DNA from 2 places in the Acuticoccus sediminis genome. Region 2 is predicted to be linked to the other one. Evidence: riboswitches for the same ligand, from Rfam matches in the RefSeq annotation. Region 2 holds a riboswitch; the other holds the start of a gene.
What was found. Region 2 has a riboswitch for glycine ahead of gcvT (glycine cleavage system aminomethyltransferase GcvT). Riboswitches for the same ligand answer to the same signal wherever they lie in the genome.

Region 1 (5,572 bases), on a different contig from region 2:
TCGGGGGCGCCGAGGTCCCAGGCCCAGGCGAGCTTGCCCGTCACGGCATCATAGCCGCGGATGACGCCGGACGGCGCGTCCTCGGCCTGTCCGTCCTTGACCTGCGCGCCGGTGACCGCGATGCCGCGCACGATGGCGGGCGGGGCCGTCACGGCGTACCAGCCCGGCACCTTCTCGCCGATGCCGTCCCAGAGGTCGATCTGGCCGCTGTCGCCGAAGTCCTGGCAGAGCTCGCCCGTCCGGGTGTCGGCGGCGATCAGGCGCGCGTCGACGGTGCCCTCGATCACGCGCGTCTTGCAGGGCGCGTCCTCCGGCAGCTCCGGCGCGGTGTAGACGGAGACGCCGCGGCAGGTGGCGCCGTAGGGGATCGCGTCGGGCGAGACCTTCGGGTCGTAGCGCCAGTTCTCCTCGCCGGTGGCGGCGTCGATGGAGATGAGGATGTTCATCGCCGAGCACATGAGCAGCGCATCGCCGACCTTCACCGGGGTGTTCTCCGGCGAGTACTTGCCGATGGCCGCGCCCTCGGGGAGGTCGCCGGTATGGAAGGTCCAGGCGCGCTCGAGGTTGCCGACGTTCTCCGGCGTGATCTGGTCGAGCGGGGAGTAGCGCTGCGCGTTCGCGTCGCCGCCCCAGAACGGCCAGTCCTGGCCGACCTCGGGCTGCGGCTGCGGGGCGCGCTCATCACTCTCGGCGGCGACCTGCGTCGTGGCGCCCGGCGTTTCGGCCGCCGGGGCCGCTTCGGCACCCTCGGTCGCGGCGGTGCCGGCCTCGCCGGTTGCAGCCTGATCGGTCGCGCCGGCATCCGTGGCACCGTCCTCCGGGGACGTTGCGGCGGTGGCACCGGTGGCAGCCGCATCGGGCGCGGCGGCGGGCGCTTCGGCCTCGGCGGCGGCCGGAGCGGCCGGAGCGTCCGGGGTGGCCTCGGCGGCCGCTGGAGCGTCCGGGGCGGCGGTCGCGTCCGGGGCGGTGTCCGTGGTGGCGGGGGAGGCGGGTGCCTCGGTCGCGGCGGGCGCGGGTTGCGTGTCCTGCGCGAGGGCGGGGGCGGTGAGCGCGCTCGTGACGATGAGCGCGGCGGCGAGCTTCGAATGGAGCGGAGTGGTACGGATCACAGTGCACCTTCGCGTGTGCGACGGCCGAGGAGGGGGGTGAAGAGGAGGATGATGACGAAGAGCACCGTCGGCGCGACGACGCGCGGGACCTGCGCCCACCAGTCGGTGCCCACCTCCCAGTAGGCCCATCCCAGCGTGCCGAGCCAGACGAGCAGGTAGAGCCAGATGGCGGCCATGCTGCGCTGCGCGAGAAGCACGGCGACGATGATCAGGCCGAGGCCGGCGAGGCCGTAGTACCAGCTGCCGCCGAGGACGATGAGCCAGGCGCCAAGGCCCAGCAGCGGGAGGCCCAGAAGGGCGACGACCACGGCAAGTATGGTCGTTGCCCAGTGGCCGCGAGGCCGCGAGTGCGGCTCGGATGCGTACGCCACGATAATCCCTCACTTCGGATGGTTTCGGACGGCGTCGGGTCCGCACAAGGTCGGGCTCTGGCTCAGGCCCCGCGGAACTCGATCACCGTGAATGTGTGCTAGGCCAACGCGTGAGGCGGCCAATGGTTCACTATCCCATGATATAGGAGGACTTTGGTCCTTCCGGCGAAAACCGCCCGGGATCCGCGGCGTTTTTTACCGCCATGCCAAGGGTCATGCCAGACATGACCCATGGAACTTTCGTCGATGTCCGATCGGAGCGTGGTGGCTGGACCGGATCGAACCTCGCCGCGCGGGGCGCGCCGTGGCCCCGTTCGGACGGCAAGAATATCACCGTCGAGATCTTGCGGATTTCGGGCCGATATCTTATGTGCGCAGTATTAAGACGGCACCGGGAGAAGGTGGGGTCCGCCCCACCGCCGAAGGAGCAACCGCCCCGGAAACTCTCAGGTCCCAGGACCGGTGTCGTCTCCACACTCCGGAAAGCGGTCGTCCGCCATCGGACGGCCCACCGAAGGAGAAAGCCCCTCGGGGCGAAGCTCTCAGGTTCCAGCACGGAGGGGGCAACGCGGCAACCATCGACGCCGCCCGTGCTGCAGGAGCCCTCTGTGACCCATATTGCCGTCATCGGTGCCGGCGTGACCGGCCTCACGACCGCCTATGCCCTCCTCGACCGTGGCTTCGACGTCACCGTCTACGAGCGCAACCGCTATGCCGCGATGGAGACGAGCTTCGCCAACGGCGGCCAGCTCTCCGCCTCCAACGCCGAGACCTGGACCCAGTGGGGCACCGTGCTGAAGGGCCTCAAGTGGATGCTCCAGGCGGACGCTCCGCTCCTCGTCAACCCGCGCCCGTCGCTCCACAAGATGCGCTGGATGGCCGAGTTCCTGGCCAACATCCCGAACTACCGCGCCAACACGGTGGAGACCGTCCGTCTCGCCATCGCCGCCCGTTCGGTGCTGTTCGACATGGCCGAGCGCGAGGGCATCGACTTCGACCTCGAGAAGCGCGGCATCCTGCACTTCTATTCGACCCCGAAGGACATGGCGCACGCCCGCGACGTGAACGTCCTCCTCGCCGAGGGCGGCCTCGACCGCCGCGAGCTGTCGGCCTCCGAGATCCGCGAGATCGAGCCGGCGCTCAAGGGCGACTTCGTCGGTGGCTTCTTCACCGAGAGCGACGCGTCGGGTGACATCCACAAGTTCACCATGGGCCTCGCCCGCGCCTGCGTGCGCCGCGGTGCCAGCCTGCGCTTCGGTGTGATCGTCGAGGACGTGGCCGCCGTCGATGGCGGCGCGCGGGTCCGCGCGGACGGCGTGGAGGAGATGTTCGATGGCGTCGTCGTCGCCGCAGGCATCAAGAGCCGCGACATCGCCCGCTCCCTCGGCGATACGGTCAACATCTACCCGGTGAAGGGCTACTCCATCACCGTGGAGCTGAAGGACGAGCTGAGCCGTGCGGCCGCGCCGTGGGTGAGCCTCCTCGACGACCGCGCCAAGATCGTGGCGAGCCGGCTCGGCGAGGACCGCCTGCGCATCGCCGGCACCGCCGAGTTCAACGGCGACAACCTCGACATCCGCGCCGACCGCATCCGCCCGCTGGTGTCCTGGTGCGAGAAGTACTTCCCGGCGCTCTCCACCGAGCACGCCGTGCCGTGGGCGGGCCTGCGGCCGATGATGCCTTCCATGCTGCCCCGCGTCGGCCGCGGCAAGCACGCGGGCGTCTTCTACAACACCGGCCACGGCCACCTCGGCTGGACCCTCTCCGCCGCGACCGCCGAGATGGTGGCCGACAGCGTCGCCGCCGAGCTCCGCCCGGAGCGTCCGGCGGCCCGCCCGGCGCTTGCCCTCGCCGCGTAACCGACGAAGGCTCCGTCCATCGGGCGGGGCCTTTTTTCGTGTGGCCCGCCGCCGTGCCTACGGCGCCGGGTCGCTGCTCCGGATGAACCCGACACTCTCGTCGAGGCGAACGGCTGTGAGGGTGTTGGTGAAGTAGGCGCCCGTGTCGACGCCGATGCGGCCCTCGCTCCGCACCGGCTTCGGCTCGGCATAATGACCGTGGACAACGAGCTTGCCCGGCCGCCACGGCGCGCCGGGGTCGGTCGGATGGCCCCACAGCATCACCCGCTCGTCCTGCGCATCGAGGTCGACCCGCGGCTCCAGGTCGGCGTGCACGAACACCACGTCCCCGCTCACGAGGTAGCGCATCAGGCGTTGGCGCAGCAGCGCGACGTGGTCGCCCATCGCCTCGGCGAGCGCGGCGGCGATGTCCGACAGCTCCTCCGCCGCCTCATGCCGGGGCGGGGCGATCCCGTAGGAGGCGAGGGTCTGGACGCCGCCGAAGGTCAGCCAGCTTGCTCCTGCCACCGGGCTGCGCAGGAACGTGAGCAGCGCGTCCTCGTGATTGCCCGCCAGCGCCACCGCGCCCTCGTCGAGCAGCGCCGCGACACGGTCCAGCACCGCCCGGCTGTCCGCCCCGCGGTCGATGTAGTCCCCCAGCAATACGATCCGCGACCGGCGCTCGTCGTCGTGCGTCAACCGGTCGGCCTCGATGCGATCCATCAGCGCATCGAGACAATGGGCTTGACCGTGGACGTCTCCCACGGCGTAAATTCTATCATAGGATGCAACGACGGGTGAGGTTCCCGCGTGCCGGGTGCGGCGCAAGAAACGGAGCAACGGGAGCCTCCTCGATCCACGGCCGGAACGAAGGCGAGCGCCGGCGCCGTTTTCGGCGGAAGTCGTTCACCTTCGAGGAAAGATAGGGTTGGGACAAGAATGCAGTCTACCGGCAACCGCAATACCCGGCCGTTCGGTCGGTGGGCCGTGCGCCTGTCGTGCGCCGCGCTCCTCGCCATGGGCCTTGCCGCCTTCGGCGCGATCGTCGCAGACGCGCCCGGGCTCTCGGCGAAGAGCCGCGTCGCCGTCGGACTCGACAGCTGGTACCCGCAGTCGTCCGCCGCGCTCTACAACCGCTCGCTCTACATGCTGGACCGGGCCAGCACCGCATCCCTCCGCTGGCAGGAGGAACGGCTGTCCCTGAAGCTGGCGCTCGCGGGGATCGAGGCGGCCCCGGCCAACGCCTACGCCTGGAGCGTCGCCGCGATCGCCGCCGCATCCGCGGGGTTCGACGACTTCGCGCGCACGGCAGCGGCCCGATCCCGCGTCCTCGCGCCCAACACCGCGCGTGTCGCGATGCAGCGTCTCGTGCTCGCCGATATCGAGCTGCAAGCCGCGGACGCCGGGACGAGAGACGGGGTGCGCCACGACCTCGAAGTGGCGCGCCGGCACGAGCCGGACGCGCTCGACACCCTCCTTCGCAACGCGCCGCCGACGGCGGAGGCGCTCCACCGCCTCGGCGCATCCGAACCAGTCGCCGGCACCTCCGGCTAGCCCACGGCCCCGGTCAGTGGGACGGCGTCGACCGCAGGTAGGCGTCGTGGCGCACGCCCTCCGGCTCCTCGACCGTCTGGTCGTCCGGGAGCGTCTGCGGCAGCAGGAGGTTCAGGAGGATGGCGATGGAGGCCGCCGGCAGCAGTCCGGAGGACAGCAGCACCTTCACCGTCGGGTCCGCGTGCTGCAGCGCGTCCGGCTCCAGCTGCAGTCCCAGCCCGACCGACAGCGCGACGCCGAAGATCACCATGTTGCGCCGGTCCCAGTCGACCTCCGCCAGCATGCTCACCCCGGCCGAGACGATCATCCCGAACATCACGATGACGCCGCCGCCCAGCACCTCGATCGGTATCGTCGCGATCACCGCGCCGATCTTCGGTACGAAGCCGCAGACGATGAGGAAGATCGCGCCGATCGTGACGACGTGCCGGCTCATCACGCCTGTGATCGCGATCAACCCGACGTTCTGCGAGAACGAGGTGTTGGGCAGCGCGCCGAAGACGCCGGCGATGGCCGAGCCGAGGCCGTCCGCGAAGGTCGCCCCGCGAATCTCGACGTCCGTCGCCTCGCGCCCGGCGCCGCCCTTGGTGATGCCCGACACGTCGCCCACCGTCTCGATCGCCGAGATCACACCCATGAGGCAGAAGCCGATGATCGCCGCGAACGAGAACTCGACACCGAAGTGGAAGGGCTCGGGTAC
Region 2 (5,572 bases):
CGACGGTCGCCGGTACGTGATGGCGATAGGCACCCGCGCCAAGGAAGAAGGGTCCGTCGCCGGCGGCGTGGTTCTTGCGCGCCATGGCCGACAGCGCCCGCTCGACCGCGATCTCGGACTGCCCCGAAGGCAGGTCCATCGGCTCGGTGAACAGCTTGCCGGCCGGCACATCGGCGAACAGGTCGTCGATGGACGCAACGCCGATCTTCTTCAGCATGAGCGCCCGGTCGTCGGCGGTCAGCGGATGATAACGCATCGTGTCTCCTTCATCAGCCCGCCGTTCAGGCGGCCGGGTGTTCCATGGCCCGCTCGATGAGGGCGGAATCGAAGATTTCGTCGACGGCCACGATCCGGCCGTCCTGCACCGTGAAGAACAGCGCCGTGTTCATCTCGATGCGCTGGCCCGTGTGCCTCTCGACACCGACGGCGTGGACCTTGACCGCCACGTCGTCGCCCTGGGCCACGACCTTCACCGGCGCGAACGTCTCGAACGACCAGTGTTCGATGATGTCGTGCACGCGGGAACGGAGGGCATCGAGCCCGTCCCACGTCCCGCAGAACCGCGAGACGGTGTTGTAGCTGTCGGCGGTGTGGTGCACCTCTGGATGGAAGAGGGCGAAGGACGCGTCGAGGTCGGCTTTGGAGTAGGCATCGAAAAAGGCGTGAACAGTCTCTGTCGGTGTCATCGACGGCTCCTCAAATGATCATGCGCTCCAATGGGTCGTATTGTGCTTCCGGCACGGTGCCGAAGGCGATCGCGGGCAGGCTGTCCGGCTTGAAGCGGACGGCCTTCAGCTCATCCGGCGCGAAAAAGCGCCGCTCGGTAACGATGGCGTCGGGATCGCGCCAGGCGGGGTCGATCCGCCCGCCGCTGACCCGCGCCCGGAAGAAGAGCTCCACCTGGTGGAAGCCCGTGTCCGGGTTGTGGAACTCGTTGACGAGGGCGAGGCCGCCCACGTCGACGCTGAGCCCCGTTTCCTCATGAACCTCGCGCCGCAAATTGCTGGCGAGGTCCGCCCCCACCTCCACCCCGCCGCCGGGCGCACACCACAGGTCGCTCCGCCCATCGGGATAGGCGTTGACGAGGAGGAGGCGCCCCTCCTCCACGATGAGCGCGCGGACGGCGAGGCGGGGCGATGTCACGAGATCGTCTTCAGGTACTCGTCGTAGCCCGCCCGGTCCATCAGGTCGGACAGGTCGACCCCGTCGGCCTTGAGCTTGGCGAACCAGCCGCCGGTCTCGGGCGCCTCGTTGACGAGCTCGGGCTTCTCGTCGAGAGCGGAATTCACCTCGACGACCTCGCCGTCGACCGGCGCGTAGACGTCCGACGCCGCCTTGACGCTCTCGACCACGGCGAACGAGTCGCCCTTGGCCACGGTCTTGCCGACCTCGGGCAGCTCCACGAACGTGATGTCGCCGAGCTGCTCCTGGGCGTGGTCCGAGATCCCGACGATGAGGAGACCATCGGCTTCCTCGATCCACTCGTGGTCCTTGGTAAAGCGTTTCATCTTACGTCTTTCGTTTGGCTCGCGATGGTACGAAGGGAAGCTCTGCGACCGTCACCGGTACCGGCTTCCCGCGCACGATCGCGGCAAGCTTCGTGCCGATCCCGGCGAACTGGGTGTCGACGTAGCCCATGGCGATGGGCGCACCGACGGTCGGCCCGACACCGCCCGAGGTGACGATGCCGACGTCGAGGTCGTCGATCTGGAGGATGGCGCCGGAGCGGGCCGGGACGCGCCCGTCGACGGCGAGGCCGACGCGCTTGCGGTTCGGCCCGTCGGCGAGCTCGGCGAGGATGCGCTCCTCGCCCAGGAACCCGCCCTCCTCGCGCCGGCGCCTGGGCATGATGAAGCCGAGGTCGGCCTCCACCGGGCTGATCTCCTCGGTGAGGTCCTGGCCGTAGAGGCACAGCCCCGCCTCCAGGCGCAGCGTGTCGCGCGCGCCGAGGCCGACGGGGGCGACACGCTCGTCGGCGGCGAGCCGGGTCCAGGCCTCGGCGGCCACCTCGTTGGGTACGGAGATCTCGAAGCCGTCCTCGCCGGTGTAGCCGCAGCGCGAGATCATCGCGTCGGCGCCGAACGCGGTCCCGTAGACGGCCTTCATGAAGGTCAGCGCGGAGAGGTCGACGTCGACAAAGGGCGCGAGCGCCGCCTCCGCCGCCGGACCCTGGATCGCGATCAGCGCGCGGTCGAGCGGGGTCACCGTCACCCTGGGGTCGGCATGCTCGGCGAAGTGGTGGGCCACCGCCTCGCGCCGCGCCCCGTTCACCACGACGCGCAGGTGGTCGCCCATGTTGGTGATGATGAGATCGTCGACGACGCCGCCCGCCTCGTTGGTGAGGACGGAGTAGCGTGCAGCGCCCTCGCCGAGGCCGGCGATGTTGGACGGGGTCAGGCGCTCCAGCCAAGCGGCGGCGGCGCCGGGCTCGCTCTCGTCGAGGCGGAGCTGGCCCATGTGCGAGACGTCGAAGAGGCCGGCCCCTTCGCGGCACGCCGCATGCTCGGCGATGATCCCGCTGTACTGCAGCGGCATGAGGTACCCGGCAAAGGGCACCATGCGGGCACCGGCCGCCTTGTGGACGTCCACAAGCGGGGTAACCTTGAGCGTCTCGGTCGAGTGTTCGGCCACGCCATTCTCCTAGCCCATGACTCAGGGTGCCCGGCGGTTGCCGGACATCTTGCCCTTCTGTCATGGCACCTGAGAGATTTCCCGCCCCGCAAGCGGGAACGGCTACTCCTTCGGTGGACGGCTGCCGCCGTCGCTTTCCAGAATGTCGTCGACGCGCGGTCCTTTTGCCTGAGAGTTTCCGGGCCGTTGCTCCTTCGGCGCCGCGACTTCGCCATTGACGAAGCCTCGGTCTCTCCCGCGTGTCGAGCAAACAATGATTGTTGCGCCGGGAAAGTCAAGCTGACCCCGGCGCCGCCCCCAACTCGACCGGCGCGCGCCTCACTCGGCGGCGACGGACCTCGCCGCGGGCTCCTCGCCCAGCAGGCGCCGGCGCGCGGCGGCATATTCGGCGGCGAGGCGGTCGATCAGCACCGCCGCCGGGACGACGCGGTCCACTGCGCCGATCCCCTGCCCCGAGCCCCAGATCTCGGACCACGACTTCGGCTTGGAGGAGCCGGAGCCGAAGTTCATCGCCGACGGGTCGCTGGTCGGGAGGTTCTCGGGGTCCATCCCCGCCGCCGAGATGGACGACTTCAGGTAATTGCCCCACACCCCGGTGAAGAGGTCCGAATAGACGATGTCGTCCGCTGCGCCGTCGACGATCATCTGCTTGTAGCCGTCGACCGCGTTCGCCTCCTCGGTGGCGATGAACGCGGAGCCGATGTAGGCCGCGTCCGCCCCCATCGCCAGCGCCGCCAGCACGGAATCGCCGCGCGCGATGGCACCCGACAGGACGAGCGGCCCGTCGAACCACTGGCGGATCTCCTGCACCAGCGCGAAGGGCGACTGCCGGCCGGCGTGCCCGCCCGCGCCCGCCGCCACCGCGACGAGCCCGTCCGCCCCCTTCTCGATCGCCTTCCTGGCGAAGGTGTTGTTGATGACGTCGTGCAGCACCGTCGCGCCGACCGAATGGGCCGCCTCGTTCACCTCGACCCGCGCGCCGAGCGAGGTGATCCATACCGGGACCTTCCACTTCACGCAGATCTCGAGGTCACGCTCGAGGCGCTTGTTGGTGCGGTGGACGATCTGGTTCACCGCATAGGGCGCGGCCGGGCGGTCCGGGTTCGCCTGGTTGTGCCGGTCGAGCTCCTCGGTGATGCGCTTGAGCCAAACCTCCAGCATGGCCGGCTCGCCGTCCTTCTCGCGCGCGTTGAGCGCCGGGAAGGAGCCGACGATCCCCGACTTGCACTGAGCGATGACGAGGTCCGGATTGGAGATGATGAAGAGCGGGGACCCGACGACGGGGATCCTCAGCGACTTGATCGTTTCGCGGAATGGCACTGCGTTTCGCTCCCGGCAATTTTTCCCGATACTCGTCACTTCGGGCCCCGAGGACAAGACCCGTGCTTAGGCACCGATCGCGCGACCGATCAGGCCGCGTACTCGAACCGCCCGTTGGTCAGGACCGTCGCGTCGCGCGCCGGCACCCGCGCCGTGTACGCCGCGACGCCGGGCTCCAGCGACCACATGTCCACCGCGATCGCCTCGCCCGGGAAGACCGGCGACGAGAACCGCCCGTCCTGCCCGCGCACGCGCGCCGGGTCGTTGCCGCAAAGGGTCAGCATCAGCGCCCGGCAGGCGATCCCGAACGTCGCGAGGCCGTGCAGGATCGGCCGGTCGAAGCCCGACCGCCGGGCGCTCGCAGGATCACTGTGCAGCGGATTGTAGTCGCCCGAAAGGCGGTAGATCAGCGCCTGCCCCGGCGATGTCGCGAGGGTCACCGACCGGTCGGGCGCGCGCTCCGGCATCTCCTGCGCGGCGAGCGGCGGCGTGGTCTGGGCGCGGCCGAACCCGCCCTGCCCGCGCGCGAAGGCCGACTGGCGCACGGTCGCGAAGGGCTCGCCCGTCGCCGCGTCGACGATGGTGCGCTCGGTGACGATGAGCCCGCCCTTCCCCTTGTCGATCACGTCGGCCACCACGGTCTTGGCCTTCAGCGTCGCCTCGGTCGGCAGCGGACGGACGATCCGCACCGACTGCTCGCCGTGGACGATGCGCGTGTAGTCGACCGTGGTGCCCGGCCGGCTCATCCAGTGCGGCGCCATGGCGAGGACGTTCGCCATGGCGGGCATCGCGTGGAGCTTCGTCTCGTCGACGAACTTCAGCTCCTCCTCGTCCATGGGGTCGGAGCCGTAGCCGAGGCCGAGACTGTAGACGATGCAGTCTTTCCAGCCGACCTCCTGGACGACCTCGGGCAGGTCGATGGCGAGCAGCGTGTCGGGATTGAGCATTGCGGGATGGTCCGGGTCGGGGATAGAGATCGAGGTTAATCGACGGATTAACTAGCGCGTCCATCGGTGGGACGCTAGGCCGGAGTGCCGGATGCATCAGGGACTTGCACCCGGCAACGCCGACGCCTTAGGTCTGAAGAAAATTGCCGGGTCCCCGAACCGGCCCTTGAGGAGAGACGCCTTGACGGACTGCGCCCACCCCCATCCGACCCGCCCGGTGCGCCGGCGCGGCGGCCCCGCCCTCGCGATGGCGAAGGGCGCATAGGATGTATCCGCTCGAAGGCATCAAGGTCCTGGACCTTTCGCGCGTCCTCGCCGGCCCCTCCTCCACGCAGACGCTCGCCGACCTCGGCGCCGAGGTCTGGAAGATCGAGGCGCCCGGCGCTGGCGACGACACGCGCGGCTGGATGCCGCCGCAGATCGGCGGCGAATCCACCTACTTCATGGCCGCCAACCGCTCGAAGAAGTCGGTGACCGTCGACCTCAAGAGCCCCGAGGGCCTCGCCTCGATCCTCGCCCTCGCCGCGCAGGCGGACGTGCTGGTCGAGAACTTCCGCCTCGGCGCGCTCGACCGGATGGGCATCGGCTACGAGGCGATCCACAAGGTCAACCCGCGGATCATCTACACGTCCATCTCCGGCTACGGCCGCACCGGGCCGCGCGCGGCCGAACCC

Region 1: another riboswitch for glycine. It lies ahead of DLJ53_RS02395 (D-amino acid dehydrogenase); the one in region 2 lies ahead of gcvT (glycine cleavage system aminomethyltransferase GcvT).

What each region holds. Positions count from the first base shown of each region.
Region 1 is NZ_QHHQ01000001.1:556,238-561,809, reverse strand. It holds gene DLJ53_RS02405 (pyrroloquinoline quinone-dependent dehydrogenase) at 1-1,109, opposite strand, end outside; gene DLJ53_RS35895 (glucose dehydrogenase) at 1,106-1,480, opposite strand; glycine riboswitch at 1,863-1,952, shown strand; gene DLJ53_RS02395 (D-amino acid dehydrogenase) at 2,089-3,339, shown strand; gene DLJ53_RS02390 (metallophosphoesterase) at 3,397-4,083, opposite strand; gene DLJ53_RS02385 (hypothetical protein) at 4,258-4,872, shown strand; gene DLJ53_RS02380 (uracil-xanthine permease family protein) at 4,886-5,572, opposite strand, start outside.
Region 2 is NZ_QHHQ01000004.1:95,745-101,316, forward strand. It holds gene gcvPA (aminomethyl-transferring glycine dehydrogenase subunit GcvPA) at 1-256, opposite strand, end outside; gene DLJ53_RS18640 (nuclear transport factor 2 family protein) at 282-686, opposite strand; gene DLJ53_RS18645 (NUDIX domain-containing protein) at 697-1,143, opposite strand; gene gcvH (glycine cleavage system protein GcvH) at 1,140-1,508, opposite strand; gene gcvT (glycine cleavage system aminomethyltransferase GcvT) at 1,510-2,631, opposite strand; glycine riboswitch at 2,685-2,776, opposite strand; glycine riboswitch at 2,778-2,879, opposite strand; gene DLJ53_RS18660 (NAD(P)H-dependent flavin oxidoreductase) at 2,950-3,951, opposite strand; gene DLJ53_RS18665 (MaoC/PaaZ C-terminal domain-containing protein) at 4,041-4,898, opposite strand; gene DLJ53_RS18670 (CaiB/BaiF CoA transferase family protein) at 5,165-5,572, shown strand, end outside.